DNA from 4 places in the Erwinia psychrophila genome. Region 2 is predicted to be linked to each of the others. Evidence: predicted binding sites of a transcription regulator. Region 2 holds the regulator's gene; each other region holds the start of a gene.
The links. The regulator PurR, encoded in region 2, represses purine synthesis genes. The targets are predictions, from matches to a motif close to CANGCAAACGTTTGCNTG.
Positions count from the first base shown of each region.

Region 1: cvpA (colicin V production protein) is a predicted target of PurR. The motif match lies at 1,841-1,858, and genes of this name have one in related genera.
Region 3: AAH446_RS15605 (nucleoside-specific channel-forming protein Tsx) is a predicted target of PurR. The motif match lies at 2,151-2,168, and genes of this name have one in related genera.
Region 4: AAH446_RS04435 (amino acid aminotransferase) is a predicted target of PurR. The motif match lies at 2,176-2,193, and genes of this name have one in related genera.

Region 1 is NZ_JBCHVB010000003.1:67,039-71,253, forward strand. Features, by position in the region: gene folC (bifunctional tetrahydrofolate synthase/dihydrofolate synthase) at 1-864, shown strand, start outside; gene dedD (cell division protein DedD) at 854-1,576, shown strand; gene cvpA (colicin V production protein) at 1,899-2,384, shown strand; gene purF (amidophosphoribosyltransferase) at 2,421-3,938, shown strand; gene AAH446_RS09335 (UbiX family flavin prenyltransferase) at 4,054-4,215, shown strand, end outside.
Region 2 is NZ_JBCHVB010000001.1:599,567-603,781, forward strand. Features, by position in the region: gene AAH446_RS02690 (C40 family peptidase) at 1-750, shown strand, start outside; gene cydH (cytochrome bd-I oxidase subunit CydH) at 792-881, opposite strand; gene purR (HTH-type transcriptional repressor PurR) at 1,176-2,201, shown strand; gene punR (DNA-binding transcriptional activator PunR) at 2,258-3,169, opposite strand; gene punC (purine nucleoside transporter PunC) at 3,282-4,215, shown strand, end outside.
Region 3 is NZ_JBCHVB010000006.1:234,984-239,198, forward strand. Features, by position in the region: gene AAH446_RS15600 (BCCT family transporter) at 1-1,933, shown strand, start outside; gene AAH446_RS15605 (nucleoside-specific channel-forming protein Tsx) at 2,446-3,312, shown strand; gene speG (spermidine N1-acetyltransferase) at 3,453-4,010, shown strand; gene AAH446_RS15615 (putative periplasmic lipoprotein) at 4,057-4,215, opposite strand, start outside.
Region 4 is NZ_JBCHVB010000001.1:953,187-957,401, forward strand. Features, by position in the region: gene asnS (asparagine--tRNA ligase) at 1-627, shown strand, start outside; gene ompF (porin OmpF) at 929-2,050, shown strand; gene AAH446_RS04435 (amino acid aminotransferase) at 2,259-3,446, shown strand; gene AAH446_RS04440 (MBL fold metallo-hydrolase) at 3,503-4,132, opposite strand; gene AAH446_RS04445 (YcbK family protein) at 4,175-4,215, opposite strand, start outside.

The DNA of each region.
Region 1 (4,215 bases), on a different contig from region 2:
AAGCGGGCGAAACTGGATGTGGTCATTCTTGAAGTGGGACTGGGCGGGCGGCTGGATGCGACCAACATTGTGGACGCTGATGTCGCTGTGGTGACCAGTATTGCCCTCGACCATACCGACTGGCTGGGGCCGGATCGCGACAGCATTGGCCGTGAAAAGGCGGGTATCTTCCGCGGCGGAAAACCTGCCGTGGTAGGGGAGCCTGATATGCCCTCAACGATCGCCGATGTCGCCGACTCGGTAGGCGCACAGCTGCTGAAGCGTGGCCGTGACTGGTCATTCCGCGTTGGCGACGACAGCTGGGCGTTCAGCGATTCACACGGTACGCTCAGCGGACTGCCGCTGCCGCAGGTGCCGCTGCCCAACGCCGCCACCGCGCTGGCGGCATTGCGGGCATCGGGGCTGAAGGTGGATGACACCCTCATCCGGCAGTGGCTGGATAAAGCGATTCTGCCAGGGCGTTTTCAGACCGTCTTGCAGTCACCGCGCGTTATCCTTGATGTGGCGCATAACCCGCACGCGGCGGCATACCTGGCTGGCCGCCTTAGCGCCCTGCCAAAAACCGGCAAGGTGCACGCGGTGGTAGGAATGCTGCATGATAAAGACATCGCCGGTACGCTGGCCTGCCTGCTACCGGAAGTTGACCAGTGGTACTGTGCGCCGCTGGCGGGCCCGCGTGGCGCGACCGCAGAGGAACTGTTAACGCATCTGCCGCAGGCGCAGGCTTTCACCAGCGTCGTCGCCGCTTACCAGCATGCGCTTTTGCAGGTTGAAGAGCGGGACGTGGTAATAGTGTGTGGTTCATTCCACACGGTAGCGCAGGTAATGGAAACGATGGAAACGGAGAAGGGCAGTGGCAAGTAAGTTTCAAAACCGTTTAGTCGGCACCATCATTATCGTGGCGCTGGGCGTGATTATTCTGCCCGGCCTGCTGGATGGTAAGAAAAAGCATTATAAAGAGGAGTTCGCGGCCATTCCGCTGGTGCCGAAGCCTGGCGATCAGCAGGAGACTGACATGGTACCGCCGGTCACCCAGTCGCTCCCGGCCCACCCTCCAGCCAGCCTGGCGCCAGAGGGAAGCGGCAACGACAATCCGTCGCGGGCGGAGAGCGGCTCAAATGCGCCGCAGTCCTCTAACCAGCCGACGGTGATCACGCCGCCGCCGGTACAGCAGTCCCGGCCTGAGCCTGAACCAGTCAGGAAACCGGTACCCGCGGCACAGCCTAAACCGCAGCCGAAGCCGGTAGAAAAACCGGCTCCTGTAGAGAAGCCGAAGCCTCAGCCTAAGCCTAAGCCGGAAACGGCGCCGGCAGAGCGTGAAAGTGCACCGACGGGCCAGGCCTGGGTCGTGCAGCTTGGCGCGCTGAAAAACGCCGCCAAAGTCGATGAGATTGTGGCGAAGCTACGCCTCTCAGGCTACCGTGCCTTTACCGTGCCGGCTTCTCCCGTGCAGGGGCAAATCACCCGTATTTACGTCGGGCCTGATGCCTCAAAGGCCAAATTGCAGGGGTCCATCGGTGAGCTGAAAGGTCTTTCCGGACTGAGCGGCGTAATTAAGCCCTATAGCGTTCGCTAACGGTTCCGGCACGATTTTCGCGCCCTGACAGGGGCGCGATGCTTTATTGAAAGGCTGTGCCTGTTACTGTGAAAGATACAGCCTTTCATTCCCCATTAAGCGCACCCCCGGCCTGCGTAAAATAGCGGTGCTGGCGGGCGTTAATTTACTGTAAATCAGGCGGTTGTTTTCTCCACACGTCAGGTGCCCTCCGCCTGTCCGGCCGGGGAGCAAACGCCGTTTTTTTAAGCAAGGCGTTTTAATTAAACGGGCAAAGGAAAACGGTACGCAAACGTTTTCTTTTTCTGTTAGAATTCGCCCCGAACTGGATGCAGAAGAGTTCATGGTCTGGATAGATTACGTCATTATTGCGGTTATTGGTTTTTCGGCTCTCGTGAGCCTGATCCGTGGGTTCGTCCGGGAAGCACTTTCTCTCGTCACCTGGGGTTGCGCATTTTTTGTCGCCAGCCATTACTACAGCTTCCTTGCCGTCTGGTTTACAGGTTTTGAAGACGAACTGGTTCGAAATGGCATCGCCATTGCGGTGTTGTTCATTGCCACGCTGTTAGTCGGGGCAATCGTCAACTACGTGATTGGGTCGCTGGTTGAAAAAACCGGCCTGTCGGGTACCGACAGGGTACTGGGAGTCTGTTTCGGGGCATTACGCGGCGTGCTGATCGTATCAGCCATTCTGTTTTTCCTCGACACATTCACCGGTTTTTCCAAAAGCCCGGACTGGCAGCAGTCCCAGCTTGTTCCCCAGTTCAGTTATGTTATCAGGTGGTTTTTTGACTACCTGCAAAGCACGTCGAGTTTTTTACCCCGGTAATCGAGCCGGGGTTGCGGCTTATGAGGATATGACAACATGTGCGGTATTGTCGGGATCGCCGGTTTTATGCCGGTCAACCAGTCGATTTATGACGCGTTAACGGTGCTTCAGCACCGTGGGCAGGATGCGGCGGGCATCGTTACTATTGATGCCTTAAACTGTTTCCGCCTGCGTAAAGCAAACGGACTGGTCAGCGATATTTTTGAAGCCCGCCATATGCAGCGTTTGCAGGGCAATATGGGGATTGGCCACGTGCGCTATCCTACAGCGGGAAGCTCCAGCGCTTCCGAAGCGCAGCCTTTCTACGTCAACTCGCCTTACGGCATTACGCTTGCGCACAACGGCAACCTGACCAACGCCCACGAACTGCGTAAGCAGCTGTTTGAAAGCGGTCGCCGTCATGTCAACACCACCTCAGATTCTGAGATCCTGCTGAATATCTTTGCGGTTGAGCTGGATCGCTTTCAGCACTACCCGCTGGAAGCCGAAAACATTTTTGCGGCCGTTGCGGCGGTGCACCAGCAGGTTCGCGGCGCTTACGCCTGCGTGGCGATGATCATCGGCCACGGCCTGGTGGCTTTCCGCGATCCTAACGGCATTCGCCCGCTGGTCATTGGCAAGCGCGGCATGCAGGATGGCCGCAGCGAATATATGGTGGCCTCTGAAAGCGTGGCGCTGGATACGCTCGGCTTTGAATTCCTGCGCGACGTTGCGCCAGGCGAAGCGGTCTACGTCACCGAGAAAGGGCAGCTGTTTACGCGTCAGTGCGCGGAAAACCCGAAATGCAATCCCTGCCTGTTTGAGTACGTCTATTTTTCCCGCCCGGATTCGTTCCTGGACAAAATCTCCGTCTACAGCGCACGCGTCCGTATGGGCACCAAGCTGGGCGAGAAAATTGCCCGCGAGTGGGAAGATCTGGATATCGATGTGGTCATTCCGATCCCGGAAACCTCCTGCGATATCGCGCTGGAGATGGCCCGCATTCTGGATAAGCCTTACCGTCAGGGGTTCGTTAAAAACCGCTACGTGGGCCGTACCTTTATCATGCCGGGCCAGCATCAGCGCCGCAGCGCCGTCAGGCGTAAGCTGAACGCCAACCGCGCGGAGTTTCGTGATAAGAACGTGCTGCTGGTGGATGATTCCATCGTTCGCGGCACCACGTCTGAGCAGATCATTGAGATGGCCCGCGAAGCCGGCGCGAAAAAAGTCTATCTCGCCTCCGCCGCGCCGGAAATCCGTTTCCCGAACGTTTATGGCATCGATATGCCAAGCGCAACGGAACTGATTGCCCACGGTCGTGAAGTGGAAGAGATCCGCCAGCTGATTGGTGCGGATGCGCTGATTTTCCAGGATCTCAGCGATCTTATCGACGCCGTTCGTGAAGAGAATCCGGATATCGCTCAGTTTGAGTGTTCGGTCTTCAACGGGGTTTACGTCACTAAAGATGTCGATCAGCAGTATCTTGAATATCTGCAGTCGCTGCGGAATGACGATGCCAAAGCGATGGCTCGTCAGAACGAAGTGGAAAATCTGGAAATGCACAACGAAGGTTAATACCCTTAACGGTGTGTCAGCAGGTATGATGGGCTGGAAGCGATTCCGGCCCATTTCTTTTTTTTGGCCCGCCGGTTTTGCGGGCCCTTTTCGTCTTTAACAGCGCAGGTTTATTATGAAAAAACTCATTATCGGCATCTCAGGCGCCAGCGGCGTGATTTACGGCGTACGTGCGTTGCAGATCCTGCAGCAGGTCAGCGGGGTGGAAACCCATCTGGTAATGAGTCAGGCGGCGCGTCAGACGCTGGCGCTGGAGAGTGATTACTCCGTGCGTGAC
Region 2 (4,215 bases):
TCGGTGAAGCCACATCAGCAGAATCTTGACGGAAAGAGTGTCCGCGATGAAGTTCGCCGCAAGCGGCGTCCACAGAAACCCGCTCTGGTCGGAAAAAGTAAAGCGGCCGACACCCTCCGCAGCCGTTCCTCCTCTCTGAAAAAGCACAAGCAGACGAAGCCCGCGGCGTCGCAAACTTCTCGCCAGAAAACCGCTAAAGCAGGCCTTAGAGTGACGTCGGCCAGCAAAAAAGCTGCGGCTAAAAGAGGCCGTACCCGCGCCAACTTATCCCATGCCGCGCAGATAACAACCGATAACGTTTCCGCTTCTCCACTCAGGCTCAGCAAAGCACATCGCGCCCGCTATCAGAAAGCGCGTCAGACCGCCATGAGCAAGCTGATGGGTCAGTTGGGTAAACCCTATATCCGGGGTGGCGCATCACCTGACACCGGCTTCGACTGTAGCGGTCTGGTCTGGTACGCCTATAAAGATCTGGTCAGGTTCAAAATTCCCCGCACGGCGAATGAAATGTACCATCTGCGCGACGCTGCCGCCGTAAAGCGCAGCGAGCTGGAAAAAGGCGATCTGGTGTTTTTCCGCATCACCGGGCGGGGTTCGGCCGATCACGTTGGCGTTTATCTGGGGAACGGCAAATTTATCCAGTCGCCCAGCACCGGCAAGGATATTCAGGTCAGTGCGCTGGGAGATAACTACTGGCGGCAGCATTATGTGGGCGCGCGTCGGGTAATGACGCCGGGAAGTATTCGCTAAGGTGGGATGTCGGGGCCTGGCGTAACGCAGGCCCCGTGAGCTTAGTGCATAACAGCGGTGAAGCTAAAGGCAATAATCATCAGCAGTGCGCCAACGGTAGTCAGCAGCGAATATTTCAAATCAGTATCCATTTCAGCCCTCAATACCCTTACAGTTAATAACGTCTTAGATTTTCCCACAGTTAACGGTAAAAATCTCGTTTTCTCACGCCGGCCTTGTTAGAATCCCACTTTCGTTGCGCAACGGAACGATTTTACGGACTCCAGGACGCGCAACAGCAGGCCCCGATTGTCTTCTTTCCTTCCTGACGTTACTGAATGATTTTAAAAAAACGCCCCCAGACGTCAGAAAGAGCGCCCGCGGCAGGCAAACGATTAACAATATACTTATCAGCGGATTAAGATAAGTGAAGGAGTAGCTATTTAATGGCAACAATTAAAGATGTGGCCAAACGCGCCGGTGTTTCCACCACCACGGTGTCCCACGTCATCAATAAAACCCGCTTTGTCGCCGATGAGACGCGGGAAGCCGTCTGGGATGCGATCAAGGCGCTGCACTATTCCCCCAGCGCGGTGGCACGCAGCCTGAAGGTGAATCACACCAAAACGATAGGCTTACTGGCTACGTCCAGCGAAGCGCCCTACTTTGCCGAAATTATTGAGGCGGTGGAGAATCGCTGCTTCGCCAAAGGCTATACGCTAATCCTTGGCAACGCCCATAACAATTTAGAGAAGCAGCAGGCTTACCTTTCCATGATGGCGCAAAAGCGCGTTGATGGCCTGCTGGTGATGTGTTCAGAATATCCTGATGAGCTGATTAAAATGCTCGAGGACAGCCGCAATATTCCTATGGTGGTGATGGACTGGGGCGAGTCCCGCGGCGATTTTACCGATACCGTGCAGGATAACGCCTTTGAGGGCGGTTACATGGTGGGACGCTATCTTATCGATCGCGGCCATCGCGATATCGGCGCGATCCCGGGTCAGCTGGAGCGTAATACCGGCGGCGGCCGCCACGCTGGTTTCCTCAAGGCGCTTGCTGAAGCGGGTATCACCCTTCGCGACGAATGGCTGGTTCAGGGCGATTTTGAGCCGGAATCTGGCTATCGCGCCATGCAGCAGATTCTCTCCGGCAAGCAGCGCCCTACCGCGGTTTTCTGCGGCGGTGACGTCATGGCGATGGGCGCGATCTGCGCAGCGGATGAAATGGGGTTACGGGTACCACAGGATGTGTCGGTCATTGGCTACGATAACGTGCGCAACGCCCGCTACTTTACTCCGGCCCTGACAACCGTCCATCAGCCCAAAGAACGGCTTGGCGAAACGGCCTTTGATATGCTGCTCGATCGCATCACCAGCAAGCGTGAAGAGTCACAAACCATTGAAGTGCATCCAAGCCTGATTGAACGCCGCTCCGTCGCTGACGGTCCCTTCGTCGACTATCGCCGCTAGATCGCTGCCGCATCCTGTTCTCCGGTACTGTCCGGTCAGCAGGATGCGGCCCTGCTTCAGGCTCCTTCACTCAGCCATTCCCCGTTAAGCGTCTCCGATTCCCCCAGATACTCCAGCAGCCAGTTCAGCGCGGGAGAAGCGTGCTGCTGTGACCAGCTGACGCAGCAGGGGCTGTCCGGGAAGGCGGCGGCGAGCGTAATTTCACTCAGCGCCCCGCTTTTCAGCAGCGGCCGGGCAAGATGTCCCGGCACCATCCCCACGCATAACCCCGCCAGCAGGCAGTCAAACGCGCTCTCCCAGTCCGGCACCACCAGCCTGCGCTGATTATCAAGCGTCCAGGTGGTTCTTTTCGGCAGTGCGCGGGAGGTGTCTTCCAGAACCAGTGAGGGCCACTCGCGGATTTCCTCTTCGCTCAGGGTGCCCGGACGCCCGGCCAGCGGATGCCCGGCCTGCACCACGCATCGCCAGTTCAGTGCCCCCATGTCACGGAAGGCAAAACGTCCGCCCACCGGAATGGCCTGGGTAGCGCCGATCGCCACATCCACACGGCCATCGGCCAGCGCATCCCAGACGCCGTTAAACACCTCTTCCGATAAATGCAGTTCCATATCGGGAAAATGACGGTAAAAATCGACCACCAGCTGGCGGGTTCTGCTGGGTTTTACAATCCGGTCAACCGCGATATTCAACTGCCCGCGCCAGCCGTTAGCGACCTGCTGACACTGCCGCCGGGTGGAAAGCATTTTTTTGATGACACTGCGCCCTTCCTGAATAAAAACCGCGCCCGCCGCGGTCAGCACTACATCGCGATGCCGCCGTTCAAACAGCGGTACGGCCAGCCACGCTTCCATTTGCCGTACGGTATAGCTTATCGCGGAGGGCACGCGGTGTAGCTCGCTGGCCGCCCCGGTAAAACTGCCGGTTCTGGCAACGGCATCAATCACTTCAAGAGAATGTTCAGACCACATATTTTGCCTGCAAATTTTTTGAACGCACTCCGCAAATATTAGCGTTTCACAATCCCTTTCGCACGGTATTACACTCTGCCGCGTTTCATCCATCACTATTAAGAGCAAAAACATGCCGTCAAAAGGATTCACCTTCTATCTCGCGATGCTGAGCATTGTGGGTTTTCTCGCGACCGATATGTATCTCCCCGCGTTTGGCGCGATGCAGGAGGATTTACACACCGAAGCCGGAGCGATCAGTGCCAGCCTGAGCCTGTTCCTCGCCGGTTTTGCCTGCGCGCAGCTTTTCTGGGGGCCTTTGTCTGACCGGATTGGCCGCAAACCTGTCCTGCTGATGGGCCTCGGGCTGTTTTCGCTTAGCTGTGGCGCGATGTGGTGGATCAGCGATGCGACGATGCTGCTGGTGCTGCGTTTTGTGCAGGCTATCGGGATTTGTGCCGCAGCCGTTAGCTGGCAGGCGCTGGTGGTGGACCGCTATCCCGCCGCGCAGGCAAACAAAGTCTTTGCCACTATTATGCCGCTGGTCGCGCTCTCGCCGGCACTTGCTCCCCTGCTTGGCGCATGGTTGCTCAACCACTTTAGCTGGCGGGCGATCTTCGTTGCGCTGCTGTTAATTTCTGTCGCTCTGCTGTTCTGTACGCTGTTCCTTGCCAGCGGACGCCGGGCTGCTTCCACAGCATCATCGGGCAAAAGCACCGGCTTTCTTACCCTGCTGAAATCACCGGCCTACAGCGGTAATGTGCTGATTTATGCAGCCTGTTCGGCCAGCTTCTTCGCGTGGCTGACCGGATCGCCGTTTATTCTTGCTTCCCTCGGCATGTCACCGGGCAGCATCGGTCTGAGCTATTTCCCCCAGACCCTTGCGTTCCTGACGGGCGGTTATGGCTGCCGTACGCTGTTAAAACGCCGGGAAGGCGCCGCTCTGCTTCCCTGGCTGCTCGGTATCTATAGTCTCAGCATTATCGCTTTCTTTATCGCTGCCCAGCAGACTTCGCCCTCCGTCTGGGGACTGCTGCTGCCGTTTTGCGGCATTGCGCTTGCTAACG
Region 3 (4,215 bases), on a different contig from region 2:
CACTTCTGCCGTTCTTATTTTCCTTCTGGTCACCTTTGCGGCACTCTTTCCGGAGCAGGCTGACCAACGGCTCAGCGCGCTTCAAAGCGCCATCTTTACCAACGCGAGCTGGTTTTACATCCTCACCGTCGCCCTGATCCTGTTGACGGTGGCCTATCTTGGCCTGTCGCGCTTTGGCGATATCAAACTTGGACCGGATCACGCTGAACCCGATTTCAGCTACATCTCCTGGTTCGCCATGCTTTTTTCGGCCGGTATGGGTATCGGGCTGATGTTCTTCGGCGTGGCGGAACCCGTCATGCATTACATGGCACCGCCAACCGGGACGCCGGAAACCGTACAGGCAGCCAAAGAGGCGCTTCGTATTACCTTTTTCCACTGGGGTCTGCATGCATGGGCAATTTATGCCATTGTTGCCCTGATCCTGGCGTTTTTCAGCTACCGTCACGGTCTGCCGCTGACCCTGCGTTCGGCGCTTTACCCTATTATCGGTAACCGGATTTATGGTCCGCTGGGCCATGCGGTCGATATTTTCGCCATTATCGGTACCGTTCTGGGCGTGGCAACGTCGCTCGGTTACGGTGTGCTGCAGGTCAACGCCGGTCTGAATCATCTCTTCGGGCTGCCGGTAAATGAAACCATGCAGGTGATGCTGATTGTGATCATTACCGGACTGGCCACGCTGTCGGTCGTTTCCGGTCTTGATAAAGGCATCCGCCTGTTATCAGAGCTTAATCTGGGACTGGCGGTACTGCTGCTGCTGCTGGTCGGAACGCTGGGCCCAACGGTTCTGCTGCTGAAATCCTTCGTGGAAAATACCGGCGGCTATCTCTCCGAGATCGTCACCAAAACGTTTAACCTCTACGCCTACGAGCCGAAGTCCAGCAGCTGGCTGGGCGGCTGGACGCTGTTCTACTGGGGCTGGTGGCTTGCCTGGTCTCCGTTTGTTGGGATGTTTATCGCCCGCGTTTCCCGCGGACGTACTATCCGCGAATTTGTGACCGGCGTGCTGTTTGTTCCTACCGGCTTTACGCTGCTCTGGATGACCTTTTTCGGCAACAGCGCCATCTGGATGATCATGGTCGAGAACGCGCGCGACCTGGCTAACACGGTGCAATCCGACCAGACGCTGGCCCTGTTCAACTTCCTGGAGCATTTCCCGTTCAGTTCGGTGCTCTCCTTTATTGCTATGGCAATGGTTGTGGTCTTTTTTGTGACCTCAGCCGACTCCGGCGCGCTGGTTGTTGATACCCTGGCGTCCGGCGGCAGCGACAAGACGCCGGTCTGGCAGCGTATCTTCTGGGCGGCAATGATGGGCGTTGTTGCCATCACGCTACTGCTCGCGGGCGGTATGAAGGCGCTGCAAACGGCAACCATTGCCAGTGCGCTGCCCTTTGCCGTTATTCTGCTGATGGCCATGTACGGGCTGATTAAAGCCCTGCGGGTTGATGCCTGGAAGCGGGACAGTAAACAGGTCGCCACAATTGCGCCAACGGCGGCAAGAAACCCAATTTCATGGCAGCGGAGATTGCGGAACATCGCTTACTTCCCGAAACGTTCCCAGGTTAAGCGTTTCATTGTTGAAGTGATCTCGCCAGCGATGAAAATGGTTGAGGCTGAACTTGCTAAACAGAGTACAACCTCCTTTACCGATGAGAGCGGCGATGACCGCATTCACTTCGAAGTGGATCTCGGTAATGAGCTGAACTTCGTTTACGAGGTGCGCCTGCGTCCTTATCTTCAGCCGACCTTTGCCCTGGCGGGTATGGGCGGCAACGATAAGGATGAGGAACAAACGTACTACCGTGCTGAGGTCTACCTGAAAGAAGGCGGCCAGGATTATGACGTGATGGGCTGGAATCAGGAACAGATCCTGCACGACATTCTCGATCAGTATGAGAAACACATGCACTTCCTGCACGTGGTTCGTTAAAGACGAGGGTCCGCCTGCTGAGCAGGTGGACCTTTTCTCCGGTTCCGGCAGCCTCCCCTTTCCGCCTCTTTTTTACTCTTCCGTCGCTATTCCCAAAAACATTGTTGCTCTCCAGGGCTGCTTTATCCATAAGTTGGCCTTATCTACTGACGCTTCTCTTATTCACCTGTTCTTCCGTCGCTATGTCACTTTATCTTCACTTTACGCTCATCTTACCGGGGCAAACGATTACCTGCGGGTAAAATGCGCTGCTGCGGCTTAATGAGGAGAGAATGACGCCTCCACCGGCATAACTGTGAAACAGATCACAATTCACTTAAACTGAAATGAAACAAGGTTTGACAAGTGTGAGCGATATCTATTTCCTTAAGCCCGAATCGCGGCACACTGCCGCTGCATTCAAGACGGGTGTTTTCGGCTGTGCGAGCGGCCCCCCATTCCTTTCCTGTTGACGACTTAACAAGACCATCGCAGTGGCTGCTGAAAATGGTCATTAAGCATGTGGTAATAGAATGAAATATAAAATTCTGATGGCTGGCGCCCTGGCAGCGCTCTCTTATAGCGCTTCATCGACAGCGGCAAGCGAAGGCCCTGATTACGCCTCCGACTGGTGGCACCAGAGCGTCAACGTAGTGGGCAGCTATCACACCCGCTTTGGACCTCAGTTCAATAACGACGTCTATCTGGAATATGAAGCTTTCGCCAAAAAAGACTGGTTCGATTTCTACGGTTATCTGGATCTGCCGAACTTCTTCGGCGTGGGTAACTCGAATGCCAACGGCATTTTCGATCACGGCTCCCCAATGTTTATGGAGATTGAGCCGCGCTTCTCAATCGATAAGCTCACCAATACCGACCTGAGCTTTGGTCCATTCAAAGAGTGGTATTTCGCTAATAACTATATCTACGATATGGGCCGTAACAGCGACAATCGCCAGAATACCTGGTATATGGGTCTGGGCACGGATATCGATACCCATTCCGATATCGGTCTGTCGCTGAACGTCTATGCCAAATACCAGTGGGAAAACTACGGCGCGGCGAACGAAAACAGCTGGGATGGCTACCGCTTCAAGGTGAAGTACTTTGTGCCTATCACCACCCTTTGGGGCGGCAACCTTGGCTACGTTGGCTTTACCAACTTTGACTGGGGTTCCGATCTGCGCGACAAAGGGGGCTCATCACGCAGCAGCAACTCTATCGCGTCCAGCCATATTATTTCGCTGGGATATGACCACTGGCACTACTCCATTGTGGCACGTTACTTCCACAACGGCGGTCAGTGGGCCGACGGCAGCGAGCTGAACTTCGGCAGCGGCCCGTTTGAAGTGAAGTCCACCGGCTGGGGCTATTACCTGGTCGCAGGCTACAATTTCTAATCGGGTAAACGCTCACGCAACGCCAGCGTGAAAGTCCATGCTGGCGCTGTTCTCCCCTCCTTCCGTCGTGCCATTTCCCGTCGTCAGTCATATAATCCTTATGCAATACTGCATCCACTAAGGGATTCTATATGTCTGCCATGCCCGCCGCGAATGGCGTGAAGCTTCGCCCCCTGGAGCGCGAAGATCTCCATTTTGTCCACCAGCTTGATAACAACGCCAGCGTCATGCGCTACTGGTTTGAAGAGCCCTACGAGGCATTTGTCGAGCTTTCCGATCTCTACGACAAGCATATCCATGACCAGAGCGAACGCCGTTTTGTTGTGGAGCACGAGGGAGATAAAGCGGGACTGGTAGAGCTGGTCGAGATCAACCACATTCATCGCCGCGCCGAATTTCAGATCATTATCGATCCTGCTCATCAGGGCAAAGGGCTGGCCAGTAAGGCCGCCAGGCTGGCGATGGAGTATGGCTTCTCAGTGCTGAACCTCTACAAGCTCTATCTGATTGTTGATAAAGAGAATGAGAAAGCGATCCATATCTATACCAAGCTCGGATTTGAAATTGAGGGAGAACTGATCCACGAGTTCTTTATTAATGGCGAATACCGCAATACCATCCGCATGTGTATTTTCCAGCATCAGTATCTGGAGAAGAATAAGCCCGCGCACGCGATGGTTCAGCCTACCGCGCAGTAGCGGCAAAGAGAGGGCTTCCGTGAGAGGAAGCCCTTAGGTTTTGTGGTTAACTGCGGGCACCGACCAGACTCATGTTGCTATAGATTCTTGCCGGTTCGATCTTGTACATGCCGCCGTTGAAAGGATCGACGATAAGCCAGCCCGGTATCCCGCCAAGAGGAATATTGCCCAGGATATACCAGAGGTTGGGACTTAGCTCCAGCGG
Region 4 (4,215 bases), 350 kb from region 2:
CTGGAAGATAATGCCGCCCTGGCGGAAGCGATGTTGAAATATGTGTTCAAAGCGGTGCTTGAAGAGCGCGCTGATGATATGGCCTTCTTTGCTGAACGCGTTGATAAAGATGCCGTCTCTCGTCTGGAACGTTTTGTGACGACGGATTTTGCCCAGGTGGACTACACCGATGCTATTGAGATCCTGAGCGCCTGCGGTGAAAAGTTCGAGAATGCGGTCTCCTGGGGTATCGATCTTTCTTCCGAACACGAGCGCTATCTGGCTGAGAAGCACTTCAAAGCCCCGGTCGTGGTAAAAAACTACCCGAAAGATATCAAGGCATTTTATATGCGCCTGAACGATGACGGTAAAACCGTTGCCGCCATGGACGTACTGGCGCCAGGCATCGGCGAAATTATCGGTGGATCGCAGCGTGAAGAGCGTCTGGATGTGCTGGATGCCCGCCTGGCTGAAATGGGGCTGAATAAAGAAGATTACTGGTGGTACCGCGATCTGCGCCGGTACGGCACCGTACCGCATTCCGGCTTTGGCTTAGGTTTTGAAAGGTTAATTGCCTACGTTACCGGCGTACAGAATGTCAGGGACGTTATCGCCTTCCCGCGGACGCCACGCAACGCCAGCTTCTGATTTATCGCATTAAATATAAGAAATTCATATATATATTAAAGGTCAGCTTAGCTGGCCTTTTTTTATTTTTGGAAATTATGAGGTATCTCACAAAGTTCCGTAATTTTTACATTTTGTAATACATATTTTCCTCCTGTAACCAGAATAAGAGATTAGTAGCATTTTCGGGCTAGATTAACGGCGCTACGAATGGAAAGATGCGTGCAGACACAGGAAGACACCAAACTCTCTTCAGGGTTCTGTAAAGAATTGTTGACGGCAGTGGCAGGTGTCCAAATAACTCCAATGAGGGTAATAAATAATGATGAAGCGCAACATTCTGGCACTGGTAATCCCAGCACTGTTAGCAGCTGGTGCAGCCAATGCAGCAGAAATTTATAATAAAGACGGCAACAAGCTGGACCTCTATGGTAAAGCCGTTGGTCTGCATTACTTCGCTGATAATGATGGTTACGCAACTGATGGCGACAAGTCATACGTGCGCTTTGGTTTCAAAGGTGAAACCCAGATTAACGATATGCTGACCGGTTACGGCCAGTGGGAATATAACGTTCAGGCTAACCACTCTGAAGGCGGAAATGACTATCAGGTTGGCAACAAAACCCGTCTGGGCTTTGCCGGTCTGAAATTCGGCGATGCCGGTTCTTTCGACTATGGTCGTAACTACGGTGTTGTTTATGATCCAATGAGCTGGACCGATATGCTGCCTGAGTTCGGCGGTGATGCTGCTTATTCAGATAACTTCTTTGTAGGTCGTGGTAACGGCTTCGCGACTTACCGTAACACCAACTTCTTTGGTCTGGTTGACGGTCTGGACTTCGCCGCACAGTACCAGGGTAAAAATGAAGACGGTGTTCAGGCAAACTCACGTAGCATCGACAAGGCAAATGGTGACGGCTACGCGATGTCCGCTACCTATACCCTGCCAGTTGGTATCGCTATCTCTGGTGCTTATGGCTCCAGCGACCGTACTAACGGCCAGGTGAACTCTTTCTTCGGTAACGGTGGAGACCGTGCTGAGCAGTGGGCGACCGCACTGAAATATGATGCCAACAATATCTATCTGGCAGCCATGTACAGCGAAACGCGTAACGCTACCTTCGTTGAAGATAATTCTGTAGGAAACCTGACTTCAGGTAGCGTCGGTTTTGCTAACAAAACTCAGCAGATTGAGCTGGTTGCACAGTACCAGTTCGACTTCGGTCTGCGTCCGTCCATCGCTTACGTGCAGTCTAAAGCGAAAGACATTGAGGGCGTGGGTGATGTTGACCTGACTAAATACTTTGAAGTGGGCGCAACCTACTACTTCAACAAAAACATGTCTACCTATGTTGACTACATCATCAACCAGATCGACGATGACAACCGTCTGGCTGTGAACTCTGGTGACACTGTAGCAGTTGGTCTGGTTTACCAGTTCTAATTGCCTGCCGGGGTGAGCCTTCACCCTCGCGCAATCCTGAAACGGGGCTTCGGCCCCGTTTTTGTTTTCAGCACTTCCCCTTCTCTTACTCCGTTGATCTTACCCCTGCTTTCACGCATTTTTTTAACGCAAACGGTTGGCAATTTGTGCGTCGTGGCGGTAACCTGAGGCTTCACTTCGCTTCAGATTACGCTAACGGACTTCGACTATGTTTGAACGCATTGCAGCAGCACCTGCCGACCCTATTCTTGGTTTAGCCGATCTTTTCCGCGCTGATGACCGCCCTCATAAGATTAATCTTGGCATCGGCGTCTATAAAGATGAAACCGGTCAGACGCCGGTGCTGACCAGCGTTAAAAAGGCTGAGCAGTATCTGCTGGAAAACGAAACGACCAAGAATTACCTGAGCATTGATGGTCTTGCGGACTTTGGCAAATGCACCCAGGCGCTGCTTTTTGGTCAGAATAATGCGATTAACGGTACGCGGGCGCGCACGGCCCAGACGCCTGGCGGCACGGGCGCACTGCGCGTTGCTGCCGACTTCATTGCCACCCAGACCAGCGCAAAACGCGTCTGGGTCAGCAATCCAAGCTGGCCAAACCATAAAAACGTCTTTGAGTCTGCTGGTCTGGAAGTGTGTGAATATCACTATTACGACGCGGCCAGCCATTCGCTGGACTTTGACGGCATGGTGAAGTCACTGGGTGAGGCTCAGGCAGGCGATATCGTGTTGTTCCACGGCTGCTGCCATAACCCAACCGGCGTTGACCCTTCTGCTGAGCAGTGGGCCGAACTTGCCAGGCTTTCACTGGCCAGCGGCTGGCTGCCGCTGTTTGATTTCGCCTATCAGGGCTTTGCCCGTGGGCTGGAAGAGGATGCTGAAGGACTGCGTATTTTTGCAGCAGCACATCAGGAACTGCTGGTGGCCAGCTCCTATTCAAAAAACTTCGGCCTGTATAATGAGCGCGTCGGGGCGCTGACTCTGGTCGCCGCTGACGCCAGCATTGCCGATAAGGCTTTCAGTCAGATTAAATACACCATCCGCGCCAACTACTCCAACCCACCCGCACACGGTGCGGCAGTAGTAGCCACTATTCTTGGTAACAGCGCACTGCGCGGCATCTGGGAGCAGGAGCTGACAGATATGCGTCAGCGTATTCAGCGTATGCGCCAGCTGTTCGTTAACACGCTGCAGGAAAAAGGCGCAAAAGGTGATTTCAGCTTCATCATTAATCAGAACGGTATGTTCTCATTCAGCGGCCTGACCAAAGATCAGGTGGTGCGTCTGCGTGAAGAGTTCGGCGTCTACGCCGTCAACTCGGGGCGCGTCAACGTCGCGGGAATGACACCGGACAATATGTCGCCGCTGTGCGAAGCTATTGTGGCCGTTCTGTAACGGTCATTCTGATAAAAAAAGCCTGCATACGCAGGCTTTTTTGTGGGTGCATCCGGTTACTGAAGAAAAGGATTGGAGATGCGTTCGCGACCCAGCGTGGAGGCAGGCCCATGTCCCGGCAGGAAAGCAACGTCATCGCCCAGCGGCAGTAATTTATGCTTAATCGCGTGGATCAAATCGCTGTGGCTGCCCTGAGGGAAATCGGTACGCCCCACTCCGCCGCTAAAAATAACGTCACCGGAAACCAGTAGCCGGTCAGCGCGACTGAAGAAGACGATATGTCCTGGCGTGTGGCCTGGGCAGAGCAGGATTTCGAACAGAATCTTGCCGACCTGGACGGTATCTCCTTCATTCAGCCAGCGATCCGGCGTAAGCGGCGCGCATTCCGCAAGTCCAAACATCCGGCTTTGTTCTGGCAGTCCTTCAAGCCAGAACGCATCGGCCTTGTGCGGTCCCACCACCGGCACAGCGTAAAACGCCGCCAGCTCAGCCGCCGCGCCTGCATGATCAAGGTGTCCGTGAGTCAGCAGGATCTGCGTTACCGTCACCGCCTTTTCGGCCACCTGCGCTTTGATTTTTTCCGCATCGCCACCGGGATCGACAATCGCGGCCTGCCCGGTTGCCGGGCACCAGATCAGGGAACAATTCTGGGCAAACGCCGTCACCGGTATAACTTGATATTCCATAACGCTCCGTTACCGGCTCGCTCTACGCTCACCGGGATTTCACTATGCCCAGCTGCGGACCGGGCCGGTATCTATGTGCACAA